DNA from 2 places in the Janibacter sp. RAF52 genome. Region 2 is predicted to be linked to the other one. Evidence: predicted binding sites of a transcription regulator. Region 2 holds the regulator's gene; the other holds the start of a gene.
What was found. Region 2 encodes LexA, which represses DNA repair genes until DNA is damaged. Its sites were predicted from a motif close to TCGAACANNTGTTCGA; they were not measured.

Region 1 (4,540 bases), on a different contig from region 2:
GCTGCGTGGATCACGCTTCGGGACCACCCGAGCCCCTTGCCGAGGGGCTCACAGCCGCTGACTCCCTGCCCTCTCGGGCTGGCCACGGGTGTGTGCGCTCAGCCGCGCAGCTTCGCCGCGCTCCGCTCGGGTGCCAGGTCCAGCCGCCGCAGCAGTTGCGCGTTGAGCGCGACGACGATCGTCGAGAGCGACATCAGGATCGCGCCGACGCTCATCGGCAGGACGAAGCCGATCGGGGCGAGCACGCCGGCGGCCAGCGGCACGGACAGCAGGTTGTAGCCGGCAGCCCACCAGAGGTTTTGCTTCATCTTGCGATAGGTCTCGCGCGAGAGGTCGATGACCGACAGGACCGAGCGCGGGTCGGAGCTGGCGAGCACGACTCCGGCAGAGCCGATCGCGACGTCGGTGCCCGCGCCGATCGCGAGGCCGACGTCGGCCTGCGCGAGGGCTGGGGCGTCGTTGACGCCGTCGCCGACCATGGCGACCTTCCTCCCTTCGTCCTGCAGTTGCGCGACCTGGGCTGCCTTGTCCTGCGGACGCACGCCGGCGAGGACGCGGTCGATGCCGAGCTCGGCGCCGACGGACTCGGCGACCGCCTGCGCGTCGCCGGTGATCATGACGACCTGGGCGCCGACGGCGTGCAGCGCGTCGACGGCTTCGCGGGACTCGGGGCGGATCTCGTCGGCGAGGCGCAGCGCCCCGATCACGTCACCGTCGGCGAGGACGTGGAGGATGATCGAGCCCTCCTCCCGCCAGGCGTCGGCGACGGGCAACTCACCGAGAGAGTGCTGCTCGAGCAGGTAGGGGCCGCCGACCTCGACGGTCTCGCCGCCGACCTCGGCCCTGACCCCGACCGCCGGCGACGAGGTGAAGCCGCTCGCGGACGGCACCGTCAGCCCGCGGCGCTCGGCCGCGCCGACGATGGCCCGGGCGAGCGGGTGCTCGCTGTCGGCCTCGGCGGCCGCTGCCAGCGCGAGGACCTCCCCTTCGTCGCGCCCGTGGGCCTCGATGCCGGTGACCGTGGGCTCGCCGCGCGTCAGCGTGCCGGTCTTGTCGAAGAGCACCGTGTCGACCGTGCGCATCGACTCCAGCGCGAGCCGGTCCTTGACGAGCACGCCTGCGCGAGCGGCGCGCTCGGTCGCGATCGAGACAACGAGCGGGATCGCCAGGCCGAGTGCGTGGGGGCAGGCGATGACGAGGACGGTGATCGTGCGCACGACCGCGTCGTCGGGCAGGCCGATGAGTGTCCAGACGAGTGCGGTGATGATCGCCGCGCCGAGGGCGAACCAAAAGAGCCAACCGGCCGCGGTGTCTGCGAGGCGCTGGGCCCGTGACGATGAGGACTGGGCGTCGGCGACGAGACTCTGGATGCCGGCGAGCATGGTCTCGTCGCCGGTCGCGCTCACCTCGACCCGCAGGCCGGAGTCGGTGGCGACGGTGCCCGCGACGACGGTGTCGCCGACCTCGCGCCGCACCGTGCGCGACTCGCCGGTGACCATCGACTCGTCGATGCTCGCCGATCCCTCGACGACCCGCCCATCGGCGGGGACGGACGCGCCGGGCCGGACCACGACGACGTCACCGACCGCGAGGGACGAAGGGGGGACCGTCACGATCTCGTCGCCCTCCACGCGCTCCGCCTCGTCGGGCAGCAGTGCGGCGAGCGAGTCGAGGGCGGAGGTCGTCTGGGCCAGGGAGCGCATCTCGATCCAGTGGCCCAGCAGCATGATGACGACGAGGAGCGCCAGCTCCCACCAGAAGCTCAGCTCGTGGTGCAGCAACTCGAGGCTCGCGCCACACGACGAGACGAAGGCGACGGTGATCGCCAGCGCGATGAGCAGCATCATCCCGGGCCTGCGAGAGCGGATCTCGTCGACGGCGCCGGTGAGGAAGGGGCGTCCGCCCCACGCGTACATCACGGTGCCCACGAACGGTGCGATCCACGTCGTCCAGCCGTGGTGCGGCAGGTCGTAGCCGACGAGGTCGGCAAACATCGGGTCGAAGCCGACGACCGGGACGGCCAGCACGAGCATGATCCAGAAGAGTCGGCGGAACTGCGCGACGTGGTCGCCGTGCCCCGCGTGCCCACCGTGGTCGCCGTGCCCACCGTGCCCGGCATGGGTGTCGTGCTCGGCGTGCTCGTGGTGCAGGTCCTCGTGCATGTCGTGGTCCGGTTGGGCGGTGCTCATGCCCAACGAGTATACCCCATATGGGTATGTTCCCAGCCGGCGGTTGTCCACAGCCGGTCCATGAGAATCCGTTGAATCAACAGGGGTTGAGGGGGTTCCCGGCGACCCCATGTCGAACATATGATCGAAGCATGTCAGTGGCGACGCAGTGGGAGGGTCTGGGGCTTGTGTCGGGTCTGCGGGACTCGGTGCGAGCCCTGACGATCGCTGCCCTGGAGATGCCGGACCTGTGGCAGGCACCGGAGGAGGAGCTGGCGGAGGGTCTGGCTGCGATCGGTCGGGCGAGGGCGGTGCTCGAGGCGGCCGAGGTGGCGTTGGTGCGCGAGGGCATCGCGCGGGGTGTTCCGGAGCGTGAGTCGTGGTCGGAGACCGACTGGGTCGGGGTGAGCGAGGGTCGGTCCGCTCCGCGGCCGGCGGTGCGCCACGTGACGTCTGTGGTGCGGGTGGCCAGGGCAGGTCTGCGGGCCGGAGCCGCGCTCGTCGACCGCACGCACGACGAAGGGGGCAGCGTCCCCCTTCGTCCGGACGCACCTGAGCAGGTGGCCGGCGAGGTGCAGCCAGAAGCAGAGGAGTGGGGCGATCGGCCGCCGCCGGCCGGCCTCGCCGGGGTGCTCGCCGATCTCGAAGGTGGCCACCTGCCGCTGGGCAAGGCCGATCAGCTGGTGCGCTTCCACGAGGGGATGTGTCGGGTTGCCGACCCCGAGCTCCTCGAGGCGGATCTGGGGGTCCTGCTCGGTGCGGCCCGCGACGAGGTCGTGCGCACCGGCCCGGGTGGGCGCGTCTCGGGTCGGGTTCCGGGGCTCGACGAGCGCAAGCTGGCGGCGGCGATCACCCAGACGACGCGGATGTTGAGCCCGGCCAGGGATCTGGCGGCGGATGACGAGCGGGCGCGGTCGGCGCGGTCGTTGACGAGCCACACCGATGCCAGCGGGCTGACGCGTTACAAGCTGGTGCTCGATGCGGAGGGCGCGGCGATCATCGACGCGGCGGTGGCGGGGTTGTCGAAGCCGGTCCCCGGCCCTGACGGCGAGCGTGACCCGCGGCCTGCGGCGCGGCGTCGCGCGGACGCCCTGGTGTCCATCGTGGGTCGTGGGGTGTCCAGCCCGGGTGAGGTGGGCACGAGTGACAAGGCGCAGGTGATGGTGACCATCGCGATGTCCTCGCTGCTGATGGCCACGGACAGCACGTGCGGAGTCTGCGGGTCTCAGGGGGTCGGCGGCAGCGGTGTCGCAGGGCAGTTGGGTGCTGGTGGTGTGGCCGGTGGCGGTCACGCCGGCGGGGTCACGGCCTCAGGGGCGGTGCTCTCGCCGTCGAGCGTGCGCAAGCTGGCCTGCGAGGCCGGGGTGATCCCGGTGATGCTCGGCAGTGGTGGTGAGCCGCTCGAGCTGGGGCGCGCGACCAGGTTCTTCACCCTTGGGCAGAAGCGGTTGCTCTGGTTGCGGGACGGGGGGTGCACCTTCCCGGGGTGCACGATGCCCGCGCACTGGACCGATGCGCACCACGTGCGGTACTGGTCTCTGGGTGGGCGCACCGACATCGGCAATGCGGCGTTGCTGTGCGAGCGGCACCACACCCGCGTGCACCAGCAGGAGCTGGCGTGCACGGTCCGTGACGGCGGGGTGACCTGGCACCTGTAGCCACCCCGCCCCGCGCCCGACCCCGCGGTCGGGCGCTGCGGCACGCCCCCGCGGCCCTGAGTTGGGGGCCCGTGAGATCGCATTTCCTTCAGGTCGTGCGGAGTTGGGCGGGGGAAGCCGCATTGCCCAACGGCAATGCAGGGGTGCGGGCATTCGGGCTGGCCGGCCCCCCTGCCCACTGCCCCCTTCGCTCGCGGCGCCCCTGCGGTGGCGGTGGGGTGCGGCCGGCCGCTCTCCGAGCTTGCCGACCTCGGGAGGGCGACCCCGGTCGGGTAGCCGTCGGCGTGCGCCGACGCGCTGGTCGAGGCGAAGGGGGAGCCCGCTTCCTTCGTCGTCTTGTGGATCGTCATGCCGGCGACGCTCAACAGATGCTGCCGGAGGCGCGCCGCGTGCTGGCCGAGGCCGACCGCTTCACCACCTACGTCCGCAGTCGTCACGGCCGCCTGCGGATGGGTTATGCGTGGGCTGCGCTGCGTCGGCATCACGGCGTCGGCGACCGCCGACCACGACCCGGGCCGGGCGTCGTCTACCGCCCGGTGGCCGACGGTCCGCAGGATTCCCGTGCGGCTGGCCTGGTGGCGGGACGCGCGGCCGCGCGGTCCCGACGACTTCGTCGACGCGGTGACGGCGCGCTACGTCGGGGCCTGACGGGCCGAAGGGGGCCGCAGCCCGAGCAGCCGTCCACAGACCGGATGCGTGGTGGCCGGGCGTCCA
Region 2 (4,540 bases):
ACCGCTGTCATCAGCGTCGGCGCGGACAACACCTACGGGCACCCGACCCCCACCGCGCTGCAGTGGGCTGCGCGCCACGGCACCCGCGTCGCGCGCACCGACGAGCACGGCGACATCGCGGTCCTCGACGCCGGGGATGTCGTGACGAGCCGTCGATGACGGCGGGCGCGCGCGCCCCGTCCGCGGGATGGCCCTCGGTCAGCTGACGACGGAGACGTCGACCGCCTGGGCCGAGACCGTGAGGGCCTCGAGCGTCGCGGCGACGGCCGGCACCTTGAGCAGGTCGTCGGTCGTCACGACGTGGATGCGGCGGCGGCTCTGCGGGTCGAGCGGGCGGATGCTCACGTCGGGGTTGGACGTTGCTGCCCGGATGAGGTCGGGGATGAGGGCCACCCCGAGACCGGCGGCGACGAAGCCCTGGACCGCGACGTAGTCCTCGGTCTCGAAGGCGACCTTGGGGGCGAAGCCGGCATCGTGGGCGATCGTCAGCAGGTGGCCGCGGCAGCGGGCGCACCCGGCGATCCACTCCTCGTCCGTCAGGTCGGTCATCGAGACCGTCTCCTTGGCGGCGAGCGGGTGGTCGCGGGGGAGCGCGACGCGCACCTCCTCGTCGAGGAGCGGATGGACGACGAAGCCCTCGAGGTCCTCCCCGCGACCGAGGTCGCTGCCGTCGTAGCTGAAGGCCACCGCGAGATCGACCTCGCCGGCACGCAGGGCGGCAAGCGACTCGGGCGGCTCGGCCTCGGTGAACTGCACGGACAGGTCCGGGTGCGCCGCTCGCACGGCGGCGAGGGCCCGGGGGACGAGGGTCACGGACGAGGACGGGAAGGCCATGAGGCGCACCCGTCCGGAGCGCAGACCGGCGATCGCGGCGACCTCTTCCTCGGCGGCGTCGAGCGCGGCGAGCACCGGCGCGGCGTGGCGGGCGAGGACGGCGCCGGCCTCGGTGAGCCGCACGGAGCGGCCGACCTTTTCGACGAGGACGGTCCCGGTGCGTTGCTCCAGACGCTTGACCATCTGGGAGACGGCGGGCTGGGAGTACCCGAGCGCGAGCGCGGCAGCGGTGAAGCTGCCCTCCTCGGCGATGGCCCGCATCACGCGCAGCCCTGCGGCGTCGATCATGAGGCCCATCGTAGGTCGGCCCGGAGCGGCCGCCCATACTGGTCGGGTGATCGACGCCATCGCGGCGGCTCTGTCCGTCGGCCCCGCCCTCGTGCTGACGGGCGCGGGCATGTCGACGGACTCGGGGATACCCGACTACCGGGGACCGGACGGCACCCGACGAGTGACCCCGATGCACTACGGGGAGTTCGTCGGCAGCAGCCAAGCGCGCCAGCGGTACTGGGCGCGCAGCTACGTCGGGTGGCGCCGATTTCACGCCGCGCGGCCCAACGCGGCGCACCACCTCGTCACGCGGTTGCAGGATCTCGGTGCGGTGGGCCCGGTCATCACGCAAAACGTCGACGGTCTCCACCAGGCAGCCGGGACGCGAGACGTGGTCGAGCTGCACGGCAGCCTCGTCGACGTCGTCTGCCTCACGTGCGAGGCGCACGAGGACCGGCGCACGCTCGATGCGCGGATGGCCCGGGACAACCCCGGCTTCGACGTCGACAGCGACGAGATCAGGCCCGATGGTGACGTGCGCCTGGAGAGCGTCGACGTCGAACGCTTCGTCGCACCGCGCTGCCTTGTGTGCGGCGAGGACACGCTGAAGCCGGACGTCGTCTTCTTCGGTGGGTCCGTGGCCAAGCCGCTGGTCCAGCACTGCTACGACCTCGTCGACGCGGCGCCGAGCCTGCTCGTGCTCGGCAGCTCGCTCCAGGTGATGTCGGGGCTGCGCTTCGTGCGTCACGCGGCGAAGCGGGGGATCCCCGTCTCGCTCATCACCCGGGGCCCCACCCGCGGCGACGACCTCGTCGACCACCGGGTCGATGGCGAGCTCGCGCCGTCGCTCCGGCACCTGGTCGGCGCCGTCGAGGACCTCGCGGTCAGAGGCGGCGCAGCACGGCGGTGACCTTGCCGAGGATCGTCGCGTGGTTGCCGTCGATCGGGTCGAAGGCCGGGTTGTGGGGGAGCAGCCAGACGTTGCCGTCGGTCCGCTTGAAGGTCTTGACGGTCGCCTCGTTGTCGAGCATGGCCGCGACGATGTCGCCGTTGTCGGCATTGGGCTGCTGGCGCACGACGACCCAGTCGCCGTCGCAGATGGCCGCGTCGATCATCGAGTCGCCGACGACCTTGAGCAGGAAGAGCGAGCCTTCGCCGACGATCTGCTTGGGCAGCGGGAAGACGTCGTCGACGACCTCCTCCGCGGTGATCGGCACACCGGCCGCGATCTGACCGAGCACGGGCACGTAGCTCGCCTCGGGGCGCTCGTCGCCGGAGCCGGTCGGGTCGACGACCTCGTCGTGGGTGCTCGCGCCACCGCGCATGCCCTCGGTGAGGTCGGTGACCTCGGCCGCGACCGCGGGGGTGGAGTCGTCGGGGGAGATGACCTCGATGGCGCGGGGCCGGTTGGGGTCGCGACGCAGGTAGCCCTTGCGCTCGAGGGAGGAGAGCTGGTGGGCCACCGAGCTCGGGCTCGTCAGGCCGACGAGCTCGCCGATCTCGCGCAGGCTCGGCGGGTAGCCCCGGCTGGCGACGGCATTGCGGATCACCTCGAGCACCTTGCGCTGCCGGGCGGTCAGCCCGTCCCCGGTGTCCCGCTCGGGCAACTGGTGGATGTTGTCCTCGCCCTTGCCGCTCATGGTCTCGACCCCTTCGTCCGTGTCCGGTCCCGAGCTCGCGGCCTTCCGTTGTCGGTGGTCGCTGGTCAACTTCTCGGTGAGACCGACCCTAGGCCGATCGAACACGCATTTCAAACACGTGTTCGAGCGTGTTGTTGATTTTCTTCGAACACCCGTGCTAGACATCGTACAGACGTTCTATCGAACACCGGTTCGACGGAGCCGCCACGAGGAGGACCGCATGACTGCTCTCACCGCCACCCCGATCCGCATCGACGCGCCGGCACGCACGCGCCACCTCATCTCCGTGCCGACCGGTGACGCCGTCGTCGAGCGCCCGGCCTCGCGCACCCGCCTGACCCGTCGCGGCCGCCTGGTGATCACCCTGACGACGGTCGCCGTGGCGAGCGTCGCAGGCGCGAGCCTCGCCTTCGGTGGCACGCCGGCGGCGACGCAGGAGGTCACCGTCGAGCCGGGGCAGACGCTCAGCGAGATCGCCACGACCGAGCTCGCCGGTCTCCCCACCGCGGAGGCGGTGACCCGCATCCAGGTCGCCAACAACCTCTCGACCTCGCACGTCCACGCCGGGCAGACCCTGACGATCCCGGGGCACTGACCCCCTTCGTCACCACCATCCCCCCGAGCCACTCGACCCGGCCCGGGTAGGCCATCGGCCGTCTCCACGCACCGTGGGGGCGGCCGATGTGCCGTTCACGGACTGTTTTTCCGGGGGACTTGCGTCACGTCCGCCAGAGGCGTCTAATGGTCACTACATCTAGTGGTTACACGGTTGTCATTCGTCCACATCTAGTGCACAGGCTGAGACCGTTTCTCCACAGGCGAGCGGGGTTCGTCCCCAGTTTCGTCCACCGCGCCATCCACAAGCAGCACCACATCGCACGTCCAGCGAAGGGAGATCACCGTGCACTGCCCGTTCTGCCGGCACACCGACTCCCGGGTCATCGACAGCCGGACGACCGATGACGGCAGCGCCATCCGGCGTCGTCGCCAGTGCCCGGAGTGCAGCCGCCGCTTCACGACCCTCGAGAGCGCGAGCCTCACGGTGACGAAGCGGTCCGGTGCCGCCGAGCCCTTCAGCCGGGCCAAGGTGCTCGCCGGCGTCCGCAAGGCCTGCCAAGGTCGACCGGTCAGCGAGGACCAGCTCGCCCTCCTGGCCCAGCGGGTCGAGGAGAGCATCCGCTCCCAGGGCAGCGCGGAGATCGACGCCCACGAGGTGGGCATGGCGATCCTGCCGCCGCTGCGTGATCTCGACGAGGTGGCGTACCTGCGCTTCGCCTCCGTCTACCAGTCCTTCGACTCGCTCGAGGACTTCGAGTCGGCGATCGCCACGCTCCGCGAGGAGCACGCCGCCGTCACCACCCCCTAGACCCCCGGGGCCGGCACGCCGTTGGGCTGTCGGTACCCGGTGACACCTTTGAAGAACGACCGCAGCACAGCTGAAGCAGACCGCCACCACACGGACCGAGGAGAGAGCAGCATGACCGAGACCGCCGGCAAGTCCAGCGCACGTCGCGGGTCCCGCACCAAGGGCCTGACGATCACCCGCATCCACACCACGGAGGGTGTCCACCCCTACGACGAGGTCGTGTGGGAGAAGCGCGACGTCGTCCAGCAGAACTGGAAGACCGGCGAGACGATCTTCGAGCAGCGCGGCGTCGAGTTCCCCGACTTCTGGTCGGTCAACGCCTCCACGATCGTCACGACGAAGTACTTCCGTGGTGCGGTCGGCTCGCCGCAGCGCGAGTCGGGTCTCAAGCAGCTCATCGACCGGGTCGTCCTCACCTACGTCAAGGCGG

Region 1: a site for LexA is predicted at 2,302-2,317, ahead of AB4Y78_RS09000 (HNH endonuclease signature motif containing protein). Genes of this name have one in related genera too.

What each region holds. Positions count from the first base shown of each region.
Region 1 covers NZ_JBFRDY010000005.1:196,546-201,085, reverse strand. The annotation lists gene AB4Y78_RS09005 (heavy metal translocating P-type ATPase) at 99-2,189, opposite strand; gene AB4Y78_RS09000 (HNH endonuclease signature motif containing protein) at 2,321-3,826, shown strand; gene AB4Y78_RS08995 (hypothetical protein) at 4,283-4,474, shown strand.
Region 2 covers NZ_JBFRDY010000001.1:253,059-257,598, forward strand. The annotation lists gene AB4Y78_RS01200 (ComEC/Rec2 family competence protein) at 1-159, shown strand, start outside; gene AB4Y78_RS01205 (LysR family transcriptional regulator) at 199-1,122, opposite strand; gene AB4Y78_RS01210 (NAD-dependent protein deacetylase) at 1,169-2,014, shown strand; gene lexA (transcriptional repressor LexA) at 1,989-2,744, opposite strand; gene AB4Y78_RS01220 (LysM peptidoglycan-binding domain-containing protein) at 2,965-3,339, shown strand; gene nrdR (transcriptional regulator NrdR) at 3,646-4,110, shown strand; gene AB4Y78_RS01230 (vitamin B12-dependent ribonucleotide reductase) at 4,222-4,540, shown strand, end outside.